Regions from separate parts of the Aquibium oceanicum genome, predicted to be linked through region 2. Evidence: predicted binding sites of a transcription regulator. Region 2 holds the regulator's gene; the other holds the start of a gene.
What was found. Region 2 encodes PhoB, which activates phosphate uptake and scavenging genes when phosphate is short. Its sites were predicted from a motif close to TGTCATNNANCTGTCAT; they were not measured.
Positions count from the first base shown of each region.

Region 1: a site for PhoB is predicted at 3,180-3,196, ahead of BSQ44_RS01645 (YdcH family protein). Genes of this name have one in related genera too.

Region 1 is NZ_CP018171.1:322,912-332,989, reverse strand. It holds gene BSQ44_RS01675 (alpha/beta fold hydrolase) at 1-182, opposite strand, end outside; gene BSQ44_RS01670 (tetratricopeptide repeat protein) at 254-832, opposite strand; gene ykgO (type B 50S ribosomal protein L36) at 922-1,047, opposite strand; gene BSQ44_RS01660 (5-(carboxyamino)imidazole ribonucleotide synthase) at 1,196-2,272, opposite strand; gene purE (5-(carboxyamino)imidazole ribonucleotide mutase) at 2,269-2,766, opposite strand; gene BSQ44_RS01650 (YdcH family protein) at 2,834-3,037, opposite strand; gene BSQ44_RS01645 (YdcH family protein) at 3,265-3,444, shown strand; gene BSQ44_RS01640 (ArsR/SmtB family transcription factor) at 3,503-3,766, opposite strand; gene BSQ44_RS01635 (MFS transporter) at 3,831-5,156, opposite strand; gene BSQ44_RS01630 (DUF1192 domain-containing protein) at 5,243-5,437, opposite strand; gene BSQ44_RS01625 (NAD(P)H-quinone oxidoreductase) at 5,537-6,541, shown strand; gene BSQ44_RS01620 (helix-turn-helix transcriptional regulator) at 6,547-7,269, opposite strand; gene BSQ44_RS01615 (VOC family protein) at 7,297-7,671, opposite strand; gene BSQ44_RS01610 (hypothetical protein) at 7,747-7,938, opposite strand; gene BSQ44_RS01605 (SDR family NAD(P)-dependent oxidoreductase) at 8,020-8,808, opposite strand; gene BSQ44_RS01600 (carboxymuconolactone decarboxylase family protein) at 9,017-9,445, opposite strand; gene BSQ44_RS01595 (TetR/AcrR family transcriptional regulator) at 9,668-10,078, opposite strand, start outside.
Region 2 is NZ_CP018171.1:4,865,853-4,875,930, reverse strand. It holds gene pstC (phosphate ABC transporter permease subunit PstC) at 1-1,457, shown strand, start outside; gene pstA (phosphate ABC transporter permease PstA) at 1,454-2,764, shown strand; gene pstB (phosphate ABC transporter ATP-binding protein PstB) at 2,779-3,594, shown strand; gene phoU (phosphate signaling complex protein PhoU) at 3,623-4,330, shown strand; gene phoB (phosphate regulon transcriptional regulator PhoB) at 4,343-5,032, shown strand; gene BSQ44_RS23800 (CHAT domain-containing protein) at 5,039-7,063, opposite strand; gene BSQ44_RS23795 (CRTAC1 family protein) at 7,073-8,764, opposite strand; gene BSQ44_RS23790 (cytochrome c family protein) at 8,761-10,078, opposite strand, start outside.

The DNA.
Region 1 (10,078 bases), 620 kb from region 2:
GGCAGGTCGGCGTCTTCTCCGGCCGGCACGTGGACGAAGTGCATGCCGGTGCCGTTGACCGTGAGAAATTCGCCGGATGGCGGATAGCGCCGCTCGATCAACCACGCCCCGACCCGTGTGACGCCGACGAGGATGAGAAGGAGCGCGACGAGAAACGACGCGGCGGCGTAGAGGAGGTTCATCGCTGAGGCCGGGCTGTGAGGGGTGTTCCGGATAGACCCTGGGCGGCGGCCCGGAAAACCCGGCCCGTCACTCAGATGCCTTCGCCAGCCAGTTCGTCGGCCAGTTCGACGAGTTCGGACTGCGCGTCGCGCAGCATGGGATAGACGTCAAGTGCGCTCTGGTAGACATCCAGCGCCTCCTGCTCGCGTCCCGTCGCCTTCAGGATCCCCGCCATCCCGGCCAGCGCGCCGAAGTGACGTGGCTCCAGCGCCAGCGTCTGGGCGATGTCGGTCATCGACTTCGCATAGTTCTCCATCATGAAATGCACGGTCGCGCGCCGGTTCCAGCCTTCCGCGTAGCCGGGCTGGAGCACGATCACCTGGTCGAGAAAGTCGAGCGCGACGTCGAACTTCTTGTCGGATATCGCCTTGTTGGCCCACTGCATCATCAGATCGACCGAGGCGCTTCCCGAATCCATCCAATGCGCGCCGATCTGGCGCGCGATGCGCTCGGCGGCCTTCTCGTTGCGCTCGCGCTTCAGTTCGGAAAACAGCGTATCGAGCCGCGACGGTTCTTCTTCCGCGCCGATCTGGGCGGCGGGTGCCGCGTGCACCGCAAGAGCGCCGGCCAAGTACAGGGGAATCAGTGGAAAGACGACAAAAATCCGCATACCGCGAAACCTAGCTTCGCGGCGCGGAACGTCAAACTGAAATTCGCGTGAGGGGCGGGACGCCTTCGAAAAAGCGCCCGTTCGCCCGATCAGCCTTGGCGGGCTTTGTAGCGGGGGGCGCTCTTGTTGATGATGTAGATTCGGCCCTTGCGGCGAACCATGCGGTTGTCCCGGTGGCGGCTTTTGAGCGCCTTGAGCGAATTCTTGATCTTCATTGTCTCAGCCCGTGCTGTGCGGCCCGCTGGGCCCATAATTGAAAGACGCGCCTTGCGGCGCGCTCCGAAAAAGTCGCGTGCTCTTAGCCGCAAAGCGCGGATCGTGTCAACCGGAATGGCCGCACCGAAGATCGGGCGGCGGTCGCGATCAGGAGGTCAGCCGCGTGAAATGGCCCATCTTGCGGCCGGGCCGCGTTTCCGTCTTACCGTAGAGTTCGAGAACCACCCCGTCTTCCCACAACAGATCGGGGATGCGCTCGATCTCGTCGCCGATCAGGTTTTCCATCATGCAGTCCGAATGCCGCTTCGTATCGCCCAGCGGCAGGCCGGCGACGGCGCGGATGTGCTGCTCGAACTGCGACACCGCGCAAGCGGCTTCCGTCCAGTGGCCGGAATTGTGGACGCGCGGTGCGAACTCGTTGGCGAGCGCGGTGCCGTCGTCGAGCGCGAAGAATTCCACCCCGATCACGCCGACATAGCCGAGCGCATCCATGAGCGTGAAGGCCGCCTCGCGCGCGGCTTCCTCCATATGGGTGAGCATCGCCGCCGGAACGGTGGAGCGGCGGAGGATGCCTTCGCGGTGCTCGTTGCGCACGGCATCGTAGGCCTTCTTCGACCCGTCCTGCCCGCGCGCGGCGATGATGGAGAACTCGAAGCCGAAGGGGACCAGCGATTCCAGGATCAGCGGCACTCCCCCCATCGCCGCGAACGCGCCGTCGCGCTCGCCCTTGCCGCCCTTGCGGAAGACGCGCTGGCCCTTGCCGTCATAGCCGAAGCGGCGGGTCTTGAGCACGCCTTCACCGCCGAACTCCTTCAGTCCCGCTGCCAGATCTTCCTCACTATCCACAGAGGCGAAGCGGGCTGTGGATATCCCTTGCCGGTTGAGGAAGGTCTTTTCGGCCAGCCTGTCCTGGGCAGTCTCCAGCGCCAGGGGCGGCGGGAACACCGCGACGTGGTCGGTGAGAAGCTTGGCGCCGCCGACCGGAACGTTCTCGAACTCGTAGGTGACGACGTCGCACTGGGCGGCGAGGCCGGTGAGTGCGGCCCGGTCGTCGTAGCCCGCCACGATCTGGCTGCTGGAGACTTGCGCTGCCGGGCAATCCGGCTGTGGCTCCAGGATCACGGTCCGGTATCCCAGCCGCGCCGCGGCCATCGACAGCATGCGGCCGAGCTGGCCGCCGCCGATGATGCCGATGGTGGCGCCGGGGGCGAGCGGACGGATCATGTCTCGTCCGCCGGTCGCGCCGCCACCTTGGCGGTCTGTTCGGCGCGGTAGCCGTCGAGCCTCCCGGCGAGCGCGTCGTCGGATAGCGCAAGAACGGCCGCCGCCAATAGCGCCGCGTTCACCGCTCCCGCGCGCCCGATCGCTAGTGTCCCGACCGGGACGCCTGCCGGCATCTGGACGATCGACAACAGCGAGTCCCGTCCTGAAAGCGCTTTGGATTCAACGGGGACGCCGAAGACGGGAAGGGGCGTCAGCGCCGCCGTCATGCCGGGCAGGTGCGCGGCGCCGCCGGCTCCGGCGATGATCACCTTGTATCCGGCATCGCGCGCCCCGCGAGCGAAATCGTAAAGCCGCTCGGGCGTGCGGTGGGCCGAGACGATCAGGCTCTCGTGCGGCACGTCCAGCGACGCGAGCGTGTCGGCGGCGTGGCGCATCGTCGCCCAGTCCGACTGGCTGCCCATGATGATGGCGACTTCGGCGCGGCGGTCCGTCACGATTCCGGCCCCTTTCGAGAAAGCCGGGGCTTACCGGAAACGATCCGCACCCGCAAGCAGGCGCGATTCAGGCGATGATATCGGGAATGGAGCGATCTTCGAGCAACGTGAGCCGGTCCTTCAGGGCCAGCTTCTTCTTCTTCATGCGCTGGATCTGGATGGGATCGCAGCCTGTGGCAATCATCGCGGCGATCGCGGCATCGAAATCCGCGTGTTCCTGCTTCAAGCGCGCAAATTCGAGACGAACTTCGGCCTGGTCCTGTTCCGACATTCATGCTTCTCCGGCGCAGGTCTGCGCGCCAAAAATGGCGAGGGTCGCGGGCATTCCGCCAACGCGCGCCCTATATCACATTTCGCCCCGACAGAAAATGCTACCATCCAGCATTCGACACCGAACCGGGGTGGTGGCACACTGTCATGGCGTTGTCACGAATCGCGGCCTGCGGTGGGACGCGGTTCCTGATCGATGCGACGCAACGATGAAAGGGAACAGCACTCATGTCTCTAGCATCCCATCTTGAGGAACTTCAACGCAAGCATGGCGACCTGGACCGAGCGATCAACGAGGCGATCGCGCATCCGTCCGCCGACGATCTCGAAATAGCCCGGTTGAAACGCCGCAAGCTGGCGCTCAAGGATGCGATCGAAAGGCTCAAATCCCATCCCACGAGGCACTGAAGGCCGATCCTTCAGCCGCGAAATACCGGCGGCCGACATGCCGCCGGTCCACTTCCCCTCATTCCGACCAGAACTGGTCGACCCAGATGTTGAGCCGCGTGAAGCCGTCCGGGTTGATGGAATAGATGCGCCTCGTTCCCTCCGGGCTGGAGCGGACGAGACCAGCGTCGAGCAACACCTTCAGATGCTGCGACACGGCCGGCCGAGAGACCGGGAGGCCGGAGGCGAGTTCGTTCACGGTCTTGGGGCCGCGGCGCAGCTCCTCGAGCAGGTACCGGCGATTGGAATCGGATATGGCGGCGAATGCGTCGGCCGTGACCATCTTGCTGCCCCGATGTCCCGCTGACCATTTCTAGCGGGATAGCTTATCCCACGGCTCCGCAAACTCAAGCGTGTGCCTTGGTCACCTCTTCCGCTTCCGCTTCGGAACCCGCCGCCGGCGCGGCGTCGTCCCCGGTCTCGAGCTCCGGTTCCGGCTGAGGTTCGCTGCGCGGATCGAGCCGCAGGGCCTCCGGCGTCAGCGCGCGCTCGGACGGATGGGTCGTGAAGGTCTCCCTCTCCTCGAGCGGGATCGGCGCGCGGCGGCTGATGCGAAGCAGCGTGTAGCCGGCAAGCAGCAGATGCGCCAGCGCGGTGGTCAGGAACAGGCTTTCGGGCCGCATCCGCTCCATCAGGAAGGCTCCAATAACCGGGCCGATCATGGTGCCGAAGCCGTAGAGGAGGAGCAGCCCGCCCGAGACCTTGACAAAATCCTCCGGGCTCGCGTGGTCGTTCGCATGCGCCACCGAGATCGAATATAGGATGTAGGCCAGCGATCCGTAGAGGCCGGTCATGATGATGACGGCAGTGCCGCCACGGGCGGACGCCACAAAGATGAACAGTCCCACCGCGGCCGCGCCGAAAGCCGCCGCCGCGAGAACGTAGCGCCGGTCGGTTCTGTCCGAGACGCGGCCTGCGGGCAGCTGTGCAAACGCGCCGGCGATGACCGCGAGGCTCATCATCAGCGCGATATCGAAGGTAGAGATGCCGATGCGCGCACCGTAGACCGCGCCCAGCGTTCCCCAGGCGCCGTTTGCCACGCCCACGAGCAGGCATCCTGCGAACGAGACGGGCGAGTTGCGGTAGAGCGCCTTGAGATCGAGCGAGACGCTCATGAGCGGTCGCGGACTGGCGTCGGTGGATACCGCCGTCGGAATGAGCGCGAGGCAGAAGAAGATGCCGGTGACCATGAACAGCGAGGCGGTGGTGACGTCTCCCGCCGCCACGATCATCTGGCCGGCCATGATCGCGGCGTAGGTGACCATCATGTAGATGCCGAAGACCGTGCCGCGGTTCTCGTTGGTGGCGCTCTCGTTCAGCCAGCTCTCGATGACCATGAAGGAGCCCGCCATGCAGAAGCCGGTGAAGATGCGCAGGAAAATCCAGGTGTACTGCTCGACGATCAGCCCCGTCATCAGCGCGATGATCGCCGCAGAAGCCGCGAAGGCCCCGAACGCCCTTATGTGGCCGACGCGGCGTACGAGCCGCGGCGCCAGCAGGCAACCCGCTACGAAGCCGCCCGCCCAGGCCGTTCCGAGAAGGCCGAGCGAGGCGGTCGGGAAACCCTCGGCCTGTCCGCGCAGCGGCAGGAGGAGGCTGTGCAGACCCGACGCCGCGAGAAGGAAGGCGGTTCCGCGCAGGAGCGAGAAGATGGGCGTGTAGCTTGCGAACATTCCGGCCATTCGTGGTCGTGGCTCGCGATTCGAGCCGTTCCGTGATGAAGGGGGTTCTTCGGCGCCCGAAGCGCCGCGTCAACCCGCTAATTTCGGCTGAACAGGGCTTCGGCGGCCGATTTGGTGCTGCCCTTCGTTTTCAGCTCCGCCTCCAGCCTCGCTATCTCGGTCCTCAGCAGCCCGATCCGCTCCTCCAGTTCGGCGACCGACAGCAGCGAGAGATCCTGTCCGATCTCGTGCGGTTTCGGTTTCTTGACAGGTTCATCATCGAAAAAGCTCATGGCGCCGCCCTCCTGTTGGCCGAACACGGCGGGGAGGATACAGTTCGAGGCGGGCTCAAATCAAATCGGCCCGTAAAGATGAAGCAGACAGGAGACGAGATGGCCCAGGCGATTCCGGAGACGATGACCGCGATAGCGATTTCCGAACCCGGAGGACCCATGGTCCTGAAGCAGGAGCGGCGCCCGGTACCTGCCCCCTCTGGTGGCGACATCCTGATCCGCGTGCGCGCGGCTGGCGTCAACCGCCCCGACGTGGCCCAACGCCAGGGCGCCTATCCGCCTCCGCCCGGTGCCTCAGACCTTCCAGGCCTGGAGGTCGCCGGCGAAATCGCGGCGGTCGGGCCGGAAGCCAGGCGCTGGAAGGTCGGCGACCGGGTCTGTGCTCTGACGCCCGGAGGCGGTTACGCCGAATACTGTCTCACGCACGAAAGCAATGCGCTTCCCATCCCGCACGGTTTCACGCTCACCGAGGCCGCGGCCCTGCCGGAAACCTACTTCACCGTCTGGCACAACGTGTTCCAGCGTGGCGGCCTGAAGTCAGGTGAGAGATTCCTGGTCCATGGCGGCTCGTCGGGGATCGGGACCACCGCGATCCAGCTTGCCAAGGCGTTCGGCGCGCAGGTCTTCGCGACTGCGGGGTCCGCCGACAAATGCGAGGCCTGCCGGACGCTCGGCGCCGACCGTGCGATCAACTACCGCGAGGAGGATTTCGTGGCCGTCGTGAAGGAGGCGACGGACGGCAAGGGCGTCGATCTCATTCTCGACATGGTGGGCGGGGACTACATCGACCGGAACTACGACGTGGCGGCGGTGGAAGGTCGCATCGTGCAGATCGCCTTCCTCGGAGGCCCGAAGGCGACCGCCAACTTCGCCAAGCTGATGATGAAGCGCCTCGTCCACACCGGTTCGACATTGCGGCCGCGAACAACCGAATTCAAAGGCCAGGTTGCGGCCGAGCTGGAACGCCAGGTCTGGCCGCTGCTCGGCGAAAGGCGGCTGGCGCCGGTCATGGACATGATCTTTCCGCTGCGCGACGCCTGGCGGGCGCACGAGCGGATGGAGGAAGGCAACCACATCGGAAAGATCGTGCTGGACGTGGCTTGAGGCCGCTACAGCGCTTCCCGCGCGGGCCAGTGGTCCGCGCCTGGCGGTTCGCGGCTTTCCATGGAGCGGTAGAAATCGGCGAGCTGCTTGCCGCGCTCCGGCTTGAAGCTGCGGCCCGCCGGCTTCAGCTCCGCGATCCGGTCGATGCGGAAAGCGCGAAAACCCTCGCGCATCTCGCACCAGCCGACCAGCGTCCACACCTTGCCCCAGAACCATAGACCGAGCGGGCGCACGTCGCGCATGGTGCCGCGTCCCGCTTCGTCGCGATAGTCGAGCGTCAACACGGCGCGGGCCTCGATAGCGCGCTCGATGGCGTCAATCGATTCCCGGTCGGACTGGCTCACCACGTAGAGCGGCGCGTGGATTTCGGTGCGCGAGATTCGGTCGCGCTCGGAGTCCGGCAGAACCGCGCCGATCTTGACCAGTGCCTCCTCGGCCGAGCGCGCCATGGCCGCGCCGCCGAAGGCCCTGACCATGCGGGCGCCTGCCACCAGCGCCACGATCTCGTCGCGGGTGAACATCAGCGGCGGCAGGTCGTAGCCGGACCGCATGATGTAGCCGACGCCGGCCTCACCATCGATGGGCACGCCGGTCGACTGGAGGTCGGCGATGTCACGATAGATCGTCCTTTCCGAGACCTCGAGCCATTCGCCGAGGATACGGGCCGTCACGAGACGGCCGCCGCGTAGATGCTGTACGATCTGGAACAGGCGGTCGGCGCGTCTCATGCTCGTTGTATCTCCTGGGACGGTCGATCAGGTCGTGAAGAGGCCGATGCTGTTGCCGTCGGGGTCGAGGCAATAGGCGAAGCGGCCGGCGGGGATGCTGATGACGCGCGACAGAACCTTGCCGCCGTTGGCGGTGACCCGCTCCATCGCCTCCTCGAGCGGTGCTGCGACCGCCAGATGGATGGTGTTGCCCGCGCCGTCAGCCGCCGGCTTGCCGGGATAGATGTGGCCCGAGACGGAGGTTTGGCCCGCGGCCTTGAAGACTGACATGGGGTTCGGGCCCTCGTTCTGGTCGGTCAGTTCGTTCTGCAGCACGGCGCCGTAGAACGTCTTGGCGCGCGCCATGTCGGTCACCGGGATCTCGAACCATACGACTGCATTTTCCGGCACGAAGCTGGTCATGGGTATCTCCTTGGCTGATTAGATATTGGCAGGAAGCTCCTGACAACATCCTGTCAGGAGCAGGCAGGAACGGCTTCACAATCCGAAGGGCGTTCCAGCGCGTCGCGCCTGGCGCGACGGATGCGTGTCGGGCCAGCCGATATCCTTGCGGATGTGCGGCGGAAGGCGGTTGATCAGGCTTTCGGTCCTGACCTCGTCGCGCCAGGCGCGCCAGCCTGCGGCGATACGGCCGACCATTCCAAAATAGGATCGGGGGTTGGCATTCATGACAGTCCTCCATCGAAGCGATTAGTCGACGGAGGGACCTTCGCACGGTGCTCCTGACAGCCTTGCGTCAGGACCCGGAACTCATTCCTCGGGGACAGGAACTGTATAGTTCAGTGGCAGCCGTCCACCGTCGGCATAGACGGTCTGGCCGGTGATGTAGCTCGCCTCGTCGGAGGCCAGGAACACCGCAATCGCGGCGATCTCGGCGGGTTCGCCTATGCGCCCGAGCGGCGTGCGGGAGAGGATCCGGTTGCGCGCGGCCGGATCGGAATTCACGCTCGACAGCATGTCGGTCATGATCGAGCCCGGCCCGATCGCATTGACGCGGATGCCGTAGGGCGCCAGCGACAAAGCCATGGCCTTGGTCAGCTGGTTCACGCCGCCCTTCGACACCGAATAGGGGATCTGGTTGGCGATCGCGAAGACGGCGTTGATCGACGACATGTTGACGATCGAACCGGGAGTGCCGCCATTGCTGACCTTCTCGACCATGTGGCGCGCCACCGCCTGGCCGGCGAGGAAAGTGCCCTTCAGGTTCACGTTCAGCACGCGGTCGAAATCCTCTTCGCCCAGGTCGAGGAAGTCTGCCCCGTGAACAATGCCGGCATTGTTGACGAGGATGTCGATGTCGCCATAGGCGTCGATCGCCGCGGCCACGAGGTTGTGCACGTCGAGGCGCCGCCCGACATCGGCCTTCATGTACTGCACCTCGCCGAGCCGGGCGAGATCCTTCTCCGCCGCGGCTCCCTTCTCGGTGTCGACGTCGGCGATCACCACCTTTGCCTTCTCGCGCAGGAAGCGCTCGGCAATGGCATAGCCGATGCCGCCCGCGGCTCCGGTGACGATGGCGACTTTCCCGTCGAGTGGCATGCGGCGCTCCCTGACCTTCGCGTATCGCCACCTTATAGCCGCCGTCGCCCGCAGGAACCAGTGGCCGCGACCCCCGGGCAAGAGGAATGCGACGGCCGGCACGGCAGAGACGGCATGGCGTCAAGGGATAGGTAGGCCAGAAGTGTCGCACCCTCCCCGCATCCCGCGGGAAGGGTGCTCCTCGCGCTGCGGCTTGACCCGAAAGGTCTCAGGAGCCGCCCATCTCAGCCTTGAATTCATCGAAGTCGATCTGCAGGCCGTTGAGGATGGTCGACCAGTGGCGCGTCAGCGCGGCCTGGCCGACTGCCTCCTTGATCTCGCCTTCGGTCGCCCCGGCGGCGCGGGCGGCTTCGGTGTCGGCGAAGACGCAGTAACGGCAGGGAATCTGCGCTCCCACGGCGATGTTGATGAGCGCCTTGACCTTCGGGGACAGTTCCGTCCGGTCGCTGAACTCCATGTCGCGGGTCATGATCCAGGCACCCCGAATACCGTGCTCGGGATACTGCTGCATGAAGGTCGGTACAAAACCGAAAGCCTCCTTGATCTCGGAATAGGTTTCCGCGGCGCTTTCCTGCGCGTTGGCCGGTGCCGTGATGGCGGCCAGCGCAAAGGCGGTGGCCATGACGAAAGGTCTCATTTCTCTTCTCCTGAAACGGGTTTGCTTGTGAGCGCCGGGCGGCTCGTCCGGGCTGGCGACTTTCTGGACGAAGCGGCCTCCCGAACCTAGTCGACCGCTGGTCGGGGCAGCCGACGACACGGAAAGTCTATTGAAAACAGGAGGATGGTATGAGGCTCGAGCAGCCGCCCTCGTTCGCCCGGCTGCCCGACTGGACTGGCGGTACAGCAGGATGATCCTGGCTCAGCCCTGGCCGGGGGCGGTGAACAGGAGCTTGATGTAGGATCGCAGCAGGACGATCTGCTCGGGCAGCACCTTGGGCTCGCCGACCGCGCGCGACATCACGATGCCTCCCTCGACGGTGCTGGAGATCATGTCGGCGACCGCTCTCAGATCCACGTCGTCGCGCGGGGGATAGATTGCCGCGATCTCCTGGAGCATGCCGAGAAAGCGTTCGCGCCATATCAGGATGGCCTGCCGGTTCAGTGTCCTCACTTCCCGGTCGAACATCCTCTCCGAATAGGCAACGGTCGCCACCAGACAGCCGGGATGGCCGTTGGGAAGATCCGCCATCATCTCCGACAGCATCTTCAGCCCGATGAGGAACGAGTGCAGCGGATCGCCGTGCAATTCCCTCGCGCGGGTGAACACGGT
Region 2 (10,078 bases):
CTTCAGTCGTATTGCTGGTCGTCGTCATCATCGGCGTCATAGGCTATTTCGCCGGGAGGCGGCGGGCAGTAGCCCAGCAGTCTTCAGGGGGCGAAAAACCCCATTCGCGGGTTCATTACCACGGCTGGTGGGCGTTCACGCTCGCTGTGCTTCCCGCGCTCCTGTTCCTGGGCATCTGGCTCGTCGGCAGCGCATTCTACATCGAGCGCTCGGTCGAGGCGCGCCTGCCGGCCCAGACCGCGGAAAGCGCTGTCGCCAGCCGCGGCCTGGCGTTCGGCATGGTCAAGAGCCTCGCCGCCGGGCTGGAGCGGCTCCAGGATGCCGGCGTCACGATCCCGCAGACATTCGAGGAAATCCGGCCGATGCTGGCCGAGCGTGGTGTCGCGCTCGCCTCCGGCACACAGGACTACATGATCGAGCTGGCGCTCGAGATGAACGCGATGCAGTCGACGCTGGCCTGGATCGGTTCGATCCTGGCGATCGCCATGGCGCTCGGTGGCGCCTGGCTCGCGGTTTCGCGCATCCATCTGCGTTCGCGCGCCCGCAACAATGTCGAACGGGTGATCCTCTGGCTGCTGATCGCCGCCTCGACGATCGCCATCATGACGACGGTCGGCATCGTGTTCTCGATGCTGTTCGAGACGATCCACTTCTTCCAGTCGGTGTCGCTCACGAACTTCTTCTTCGGGACCGTCTGGGATCCGCGTTTCGCGGCCGCCGGTTCGGGCGGTGCGGAAGGGCAGTACGGGCTCATCCCGCTGCTTGCCGGAACGCTCTACATCGCGTTCGTCGCGATGCTCTTCGCGGTTCCGATCGGCCTGATGGCGGCGATCTACATGGCCGAGTACGCCTCCAAGCGCGTCCGCTCCATCGTCAAGCCGCTGCTCGAGGTCCTCGCCGGCATTCCCACCATCGTCTACGGCTTCTTCGCGCTCGTCACGGTCGGTCCGTTCCTGCGCGATCTCTCGGCGGCGATCGCCGGCTTCAGCTTCATCCAGGCGCAGAGCGTGCTGACCGCGGGCCTCGTCATGGGCATCATGCTCATCCCGTTCGTGTCGTCGCTGTCCGACGACATCATCACCGCCGTTCCCGGTTCCATGCGGGACGGATCGCTGGGGCTCGGCGCCACGCGTTCGGAAACCATCAAGCGCGTCATCCTTCCGGCCGCCCTGCCGGGGATCGTCGGGGCGCTTCTGCTCACCGCATCGCGCGCCATCGGCGAGACCATGATCGTGGTGCTGGCGGCCGGAGTGGCGGCCAACCTGACGGCAAATCCGTTCGAGGCCATGACCACGATCACGGTCAAGATCGTCAACCAGCTGACCGGCGATCTCGAGTTCACGTCGCCACAGACGCTCGTCGCCTTCGCGCTGGGCATGACCCTGTTCGTGCTCACGCTCGGCATGAACGTCTTCGCGCTCTACATCGTGCGCAAGTACCGGGAGCAGTACGAATGACCGACGCCACCTTCGAAACCGCGGCGGCTCCCCATCCGCGCCGCGACATCGGCATCAAGAAGCGGTATGCGGCCGAACGCCGGTTCCGCATCTACGGGATCGTCGCCATCGCGATCGGCATCTTCTTCCTGTTCGCGCTCATGTGGTCGGTGTTCTCGAAAGGCTACACCGCCTTCTGGCAGACCTCGATCCAGCTGCCGATCGAGATCGAGGAAAGCATCATCGATCCCGACAACGAGCGCGACACGGATCCGAACGTGCTCCTGACCGCCAACTACCCCAGGCTGGCCGATGCCGCGATCGCAAAGGTGCTCGGCATCGATCCCGAGAACCGGAAGCTCATGCGCGAGGCCGGCGGCCTGGTCTCCAACGGCGTCAGGAACCAGCTGCGCAATCTCGTTACCAGCGACTGGTCCGTGATCGGAACGACGCAGACCGTCTGGGTACTGGCCACCGCCGACGTGGATTCCGCGGTGAAGGGACAGGTGGACCTGACGGTCGAGGAATCCCGTCGCAAGGTCTCCGATCAGCAACTGGAGTGGATACGCCAGCTCCAGCAGGCGGGCGTGATCGAACAGAAGTTCAATACCGGCCTGTTCACCTACGGCGCGTCCAGCCGTCCCGAGACCGCCGGCATGGGTGTGGCGATCATCGGCTCGCTCTTCATGATGCTGATCGTGCTGATCCTGGCGCTGCCGATCGGCGTCGCGGCCTCCATCTACCTGGAAGAGTTCGCGCCGAAGAACCGCTTCACCGATCTCATCGAGGTCAACATCAACAACCTGGCCGCGGTGCCGTCGATCGTCTTCGGCCTGCTCGGGCTGGCGGTCTTCATCAACTTCATGGAACTCCCCCGTTCCGCGTCGCTCGTCGGCGGGCTGGTGCTGACCCTGATGACCCTGCCGACGATCATCATCGCCACGCGCGCCGCCCTGCGGGCCGTACCGCCCTCGATCCGCGCCGCGGCGCTCGGGCTCGGCGCATCGAAGACGCAGATGGTGTTCCACCACGTCCTGCCGCTCGCCGCGCCCGGTATCCTCACCGGCACCATCATCGGCCTGGCGCAGGCGCTCGGCGAAACGGCGCCGCTGCTGCTGATCGGCATGGTGGCCTTCGTGGCCAATTATCCCACTTCGCCGCTCGATCCCGCAACGGCGCTGCCGGTGCAGATCTACATGTGGGCCAACGAAGCCGAGCGCGCCTTCGTGGAGCGCACGTCGGGCGCCATCATCATCCTGCTGATGTTCCTGGCGGTCATGAACATCGGCGCTATCATACTTCGCCGGCGCTTCGAACGCCGCTGGTAATGGAGTACAAGGACATGAACATGCTGAGCGAAGCCGCAGTCGAGAAGAAGCTCATGACCCCCGATGCCATGACCAGCTACAAGATGCGGGGCGAAAAGGTCACGGTGCACTATGGGGAAAAGCAGGCGCTGTTCGACGTCGACCTGAACGTTCCGGAAAAGCAGGTGATGGCACTCATCGGGCCGTCGGGCTGCGGCAAGTCCACCTTCCTGCGCTGCCTGAACCGGATGAACGACACCATCGACATCGCCAGGATCGGCGGCAAGATCACGCTCGACGGCGAGGACATCTACGATCCGAAGATCGACGTCGTGGAGCTCCGGGCCCGTGTCGGCATGGTGTTCCAGAAGCCGAACCCGTTTCCGAAGTCGATCTACGAGAACATCGCCTACGGCCCCCGCATCCACGGCCTGACCACGAACAAGGCCGAGCTCGACGCCGTGGTGGAATCCAGCCTGCAGAAGGCGGCGATCTGGAACGAGGTCAAGGACAGGCTTCAGGAGCCGGGCACCGGCCTGTCCGGCGGCCAGCAGCAGCGCCTGTGCATCGCCCGCGCCATCGCGGTCTCTCCGGAGGTCATCCTCATGGACGAGCCGTGCTCGGCGCTCGATCCGATCGCCACCGCCAAGGTCGAGGAACTGATCGACGAGCTTCGCCAGAACTACACGATCGTTATCGTCACGCACTCGATGCAGCAGGCCGCCCGCGTCTCGCAGCGCACCGCGATGTTCCATCTCGGCTACCTCGTGGAGGAAGGCCCGACGGACAAGATGTTCACCAACCCCGACGACAAGCGCACCCAGGACTACATCACCGGTCGCTTCGGCTGATCCGGCACCAGGATACGAGGACAGGACCATGGGCGAGCACACCGTTGCCTCCTTCGACGAGGAACTTCAAAGTATCGATCGCCTTCTGTGCGACATGGGCGAACTCGCGGCCTCGATGGTGGACGACGCCACCCGCGCGCTGCTTTCCACCGACGCGGCGCTCGCCCAGCGCATCATCTCCGACGATGCCATCATGGACGCCAAGCAGCGCGAGCTCGACGACAAGGCAATCACGCTGATCGCCCGCCGCCAGCCGATGGCGCAGGATCTGCGCGCCGTCGTCAGCGCCATCCGCATGGCCGGCGATCTGGAGCGCATCGGCGATCTCGCCAAGAACATCGCCAAGCGTGTCGGTGCTGTGGGGCTGACCTCGACGCCGACCAGCCTGTCCTATTCGATCGAGAGCATGGCCGAGCTCGTCCACCGCCAGGTCAAGAAGGTGGTCGACCTGTACGTCGCGCGCGAGGCCGAGGCGCTGGTACCGCTGCGCGTCGAGGACGAGAAGATCGACATCAAGTACACGGCGATCTTCCGCGAGCTCCTGACCTACATGATGGAAGACCCGCGCAACATCACGTCGTGCACCCATCTCCTGTTCTGCGCCAAGAACCTGGAGCGCATCGGCGATCACGTCACGAACATCGCGGAAAACGCCTACTACGTCATGACCGGCAAGCAACTGCCCATGGCGCGGCCCAAGACCGACGAGACGGTGATGGCCGGGGCGAACGCCTGAGGACGACGCGGCATGATTGCAGCAAAGGTCATGGTGGTCGAGGATGAGGAGCCGCTCTGCGTCCTCCTCAAATACAACCTCGAAGCAGAAGGTTATCAGGTCGAGATCGTCACCCGCGGCGACGAGGCCGAGATACGGCTGCAGGAGAGCGTGCCGGATCTTCTGGTGCTCGACTGGATGGTGCCCGCGATTTCGGGCATCGAACTGTGCAGGCGGCTGAGAATGCGCCCTGAGACGGAACGCCTGCCGATCATCATGCTCACGGCGCGCGGCGAGGAGAGCGATCGCGTGCGCGGCCTCTCCACCGGCGCCGACGATTACCTAGTAAAGCCTTTCTCCACCCCCGAATTCATCGCCCGCGTCCGCGCTCTGCTGCGCCGTGCCAAGCCGGAGGTCCTGTCGAGTGTGCTCAAGGTCGGCGACATCGTGCTCGACCGCGAGTCCCATCGCGTCTATCGCAAGAAGAGCGAGATCAAGCTCGGACCGACCGAGTTCCGCCTGCTCGAATTCCTGATGCAGCATCCCGGTCGCGTCTTCTCGCGCGGGCAGCTTCTGGACAATGTCTGGGGCGAGACGATCTACATCGACGAACGCACCGTCGACGTCCATGTCGGTCGCCTGCGCAAGGCGGTCAACAACGGCCGCATGCCCGACGTCATCCGCACGATCCGCGGCGCGGGCTACGCGATCCGCGAGGCCTGACCGGCGCTACCGCGACACCTCGAACGGCACGACCATCACGCCCGCCCGCCGCCGAGAGGCGGCGGATGGCTGTTCGCGCGAGGGCGACCCCCTTGCACCCATGTGCCGGGCCTCCGACAGCGCCAGTTCGAAGCGCTCGCTCGCTCCCACGAACGACCCGAGGAACTCCCGTCCGCCGAACTGCGAGACCTTGCGGATGCCGCCGGGCAGCAATGTCCGCAGCGACGCGGGACTGAGCAGCAGGTGCGCCAGCATCGTGCCCGGCACGCTTTCAAAATCCGACAGCGGACGCAGCGGCGATGCGGGCGCGGCTTCACGTACCACGATGATCGCCCGTTCCATTCCCACCGTCGTGTCGGTGAAGCGGACGAGGCCAAGGCGCTCTTCGTCGCCCGCCGGCACGCGCTCCGACAGGAGATGCGAGACCGTCCCCTCCGCGTCCGCATAGAGGACGTCGAGATCGACTGGCTTGCCGCCGAGGTTGGCGATGTCGAGATGAAGCTCGTCTCCGGCGCCGACCCGAACCGCCGCGCCTGGTCCGATAGGGTCCATGTCCTCGCTGCCCACGCGCTTCACCAGAGGAAGCACGTTCAGCGCTACCGACATGGGGCGGTCGTCGTCCGCGGGAGCCAGCACCACCGTGCGTGACCCGAACAGCACGAAAGCGCCCCACTTCGAGGGTTCGGGCCAGCGCTCGCGCGCCGCGTCCTGCGCCAGGCGTAGCGCCGTGCCCGGCGGGTGGTTGGTCAGGAAATCGACGAAGCGCGTCATGATCCACGAGGTCGCCTCGTCGTCGACGTTCCAGAGGCTGACGATGACGCTGCTCGCGCCGGCAAGCATGAAGGCGCGCGCAAGCCCGACGATCCCGGCGTCGAGCGGGTTGCCCAGCCCGGTCTGGCAGGCGCTCAGCACCACGAGCGGGTTGTTCGAAAGCCGCATCTCCTGGATCGCGCGGGCCGTGAGCCTGCCATCGCTGAGCGCGATGAAGCTGCCGTCCACCGGATCCGTGATGCTGCTGAGGCCATGGGCGGCGAGGTGGATGTAGGTGTCCTCGGCTAGGTGGCGGGTCACCGTCTCGATCGTCGCGTCGGAGCCGATGATCGGCGTCGCCTCGAAGCGGGCGGCGATCGTGCGCGCCTCGGCCGCGGCACCAGGCAGCCGCGGGAAGATCCATTCCGGATCGCCCGTGGCGTCCGGATCGCCGGCGATCGTCTGGGGCCGCACTTCGGGCGCGATCGCAAACAGCCGTCCCGCCGCCACGTCGTTCATCGACGCCTCGACGTTGACTGCAGTCGAGTGGACCAGCGGAATCCCGTCGCCATTCGGGTCGAGGACGCCAAAGGGCACCGTGCCGATGTTGAGCGCCGGCACGACCGTCAGGTTGGCGAATTCCTCGATGATGCTTTCGGTTTCTCCGAAGAGCTTTTGTGACAGGTCCGCCAGCATTGCCGCTCGCTGCTCTCCGGAAGGTTCGGATGCGTCTGCCAAAGCCCGTGCGCCGCGCGTGGTACCGAACGAGTTTTCATCGCGAAGCCTGGGGCTGCGCTCTGCGCTGTTGCCGCCCGCCGTCAGTGCATTGCGCACCCGTTCGATCAGGTCGACCAGTTCGCCCACGTCGCGCACCGGCAATCGGAAGATTGCATCCGGCTCCCGGACGTCCGCATGCGGTTTCCCCGTGCCACGATGCGCTCCATCGGCTCCCCCGGTGCGATCGCGCCAGAGATAGCCGCAGACGATCCTGCCGCTGCGGAGATAGAAGATGAGGCCGTTGCTCCGGTCATCCGAGGGCGAGACGCGGAAGCCGACATAAGAGAGGATCGCGCCGCGCAGATCGTTGGGAAAGGGTTGCAGCTCGTATGTCAGGCCGCGTGTCGCCGCGAGCGTGACGAGCTGCTCGCCACTTGCTTTGACCGCGTCTTCAAAGGACGGGCACGCATGATCGGCCGTCGGGCCCGAAAGGGCGGGGGCCGCACCCGCGCACAGCCAGCCCGCCGTCAGGGTGGCGAGAAGCAGTTTGGCCGCGGAACGCACGGCGGATCGCTACTGCGCCGACGAGGCCTGCCAGGAATCGTCTTCCGGCGGATACCAGTAGCGCGCGGCCTTCGCTTCCCTGCCGATGAGGACGAAATTGTTGGCGAACACCCGGTAGGGCGCGCTCCATTCGCCGTCCGGCCACTTGACGCGGATTTCAGCGCGCTCGGCGGTGCCGACCCCGACATGGACGAAGCCGGTATGGCCCGACGCATGGCCGCCACCGGCCTGGACCGTACGGTTGAAGGTGGAATTGCCGGCCTTGACGGAGATCAGCGCGCCGACGGCGTTTCCGTTCGGCGCCGGCTGCTCGAGTTCGATCGCGACGAAATTGCCCATCGGCCGTGAGCCGTATTCGGTCACTGCACCTGAGTTGCGGAACAGCGAGACGTTCTGTTCGCGGTTCACGACCAGCAGGTCGAGCATGCCGTCGGCGTTGAAGTCCTCGACAAGGGCGCCGCGCCCCTTGGTCGGCAGGTCGATCCCCGCCTGGTGGCCGGCCTCGGCAAATGTCTGGTCCCATTGGCCGAGCAGCAGGTTGTCAGGGTCGAAACCGGCGAAGTCGGGCATGCGCTCCACGTTGCCCTTGGCGATGTAGAGGTCGAGCAGGCCGTCATTGTTGAAGTCGGCGAACTCCGAATGCCAGCCGGTCGAGGGCTTCAGGTCGTCGCCGACATAGGGACGGTGGGCGGTGGCATGCCTGGCAAAGGCGATGTCGGTGTAGAGCGGCTCGTCCTCGTCTGCGTCCTCCGACAGTTTCTGCAGCTTGGTGTCGCCCATCGAAGTGAGCGCGTATTCCGGAAAACCGTCGCCGTCGAGATCGCCCTCGGCGATGCCCATGCCCCAGATCGTCAGATGCTGCCAGCCGTCCGATTTGCCGTAGAGCTTCGCCGGCCGGTCCGGCTCGACCCGCCAGAGCTGTTCCTCGCCACCGCGATAATACTGGCGGTCGTTGGTGATCCGCAGCGACGGCGTGCCGGAGCGGTTCCAGTCGGTGAAGAGCATCGAAAGCGCGCAATGACCGGGCCGCAATGCCTGGCGGTCGGAATAGTCGGGCCTGTCGCCGGCCTCCGGCCGGAACAGGTCGTTGTCGTGGCACGTGCCCCAGGGCGAGCCCGGCGCATGGCGGTCGACATAGTTGCCGAAGGCGAGGGTGGGAAATTTCTGGCCGGCTTCCCAGGTCGCGGCGAACGAGGTCGTCCAGGCCTTGCCGCCGTCGAAGGTGAATTCCCGGTTGGCTTTCGAGTAGGTGCACTCCGGCCCGCCCTTGAGAATCACGTTCTCGCCGACCCGCATCAGAACGAGGTCGCGCATGCCGTCGCCGTCGATGTCGAGCGCATAGGCGCCGAGCACCTTTTCAAGGTCTTCTGGATCGATGGCGATCGGCTTCTCCTCGAAACGCAGCGGTCCTCCGGCGGTGCTCCGGTTGACGTAGAAGCGTGCCGCGTCGCGGCCGCCGGCCAGGAAGATGTCGGGCATGCGGTCGTCGTTGCAGTCCAGCGAGGCCCCGCCGCCGCCGACGAAGTACTCCCACGGTCCGCGATAGGCATGCACGATGCCTGCCGCCGCCGCTTCCTCATGCATCAGCGGAATGTCGGTGCTGATCGGGGCGGGGAAAGCGTCTTCCGAGTGTGCTGCGGAAACCGACGACATCGCGGCGACTGCCGCCAGCGCCAGAAGGAGTTTTCGATGCCTGATCATTTCACCTCCTCCGGCTCGATCACCAGCGTCTTCAGGAAAGCGATGATGGCGTGGCGATCCTCATCGGGAAGCGCGATGTAGCGGTCGCGGGTGTCGCGCGCCTGGCCGCCATGGGCGCGGATGACGCCGTCGAGCGAAGCGATGTCGTTGCGGTGGCCGTAGGGATCGGTCGATCCGACGCCCCACAGTTCCGCGGTCATGAAGACGTTGCGTTCCACGAAACGCTGGGCGAGCAGTTCGTTGCCGAGCGTCGCGACGTACTGATCCGCGATGGCGTGCCGCTTCAGGTCGCCGAACAAAGGCACCAGAACTTCACCTTTGTCGTTGCGGGGCAGGTGCCTGGCCCATTCGAGCAGGGCGAGATCGTAGACGGCCGGCGCCCGCACGTCCCCGGTCCGCAGAGTTCCCGCCATGTCGAACGGCCCGGGATCGGCGAAGGATAGGGACGAAAGGGGCAGGGACGGCTTGTGGCAGCCCTCGCAGCCGATCGAGCCGAAGACCATCTCGCCGCGCTCGGCGGCGGCGCGCCATTCGGCACTGTCGGGCACCATCCGGCCGGGCGGCGGCAAGGTCGCCTGCCAGGCGACCATCGCGGAGACGTCGCCTTCCCGGATTTCGTCGTCGTGATCGTCGCCGTCGTGGTCCCGTTCGCCTGTCCAGCGCAACCCGAAGCGCTCGTCGGACTGCATGCCGTGGTGGTGGTTGAGCGCGTTGACGGTGAACTGCCGCAGCGAGGTCATGACGCCTTTCTGGCTGAAGGGCCTGACCGTCAGGTCGGCATCGACGCCTTCAATCTCCGACATGTCGAGCACCCCGTCGGGCGCCGCTGTGATCCAGCCGTATCCGATGCCCTTGGAGACGAGCTTCCGACGCACGTCGGCGCCGCCCGCGCGCGCATCGGCGAGCGACTTCCTGCGTATCTCGCGAAGATCGGCGGTGATCTCGCGCGCCAGAAGCTCGATCAGGCCGGCGCCGAACAGGTGGTTCGAGCCCCGCTCGTTGGAAAACTGCGGGTCGGTGGAATCGAAATCGGCGCTCTCGAAACCCTCGGACACGAAGACATTGGTGACGAAATCGCCTGCGCCGCCCACGACGGGCTGGTTGTGGCATGACGAGCAGGCGTTCGCGTCCATGCCGGAAGTCCGGGCGAACGAGGTCTCCGGCGCATGCTTGCGCTTGGTGGGAATGATCGCCTGGGTGGCCAGCGGCCGGCCGACCCCGTCCAGCGTCGTGAAGCGGCCCGTAAAGAGATGCTCGCCCTTCTCGCGCAGCGCTATCAGGGCGTCGCGGTCCAGCGTCCCGGCCAGACCGGTC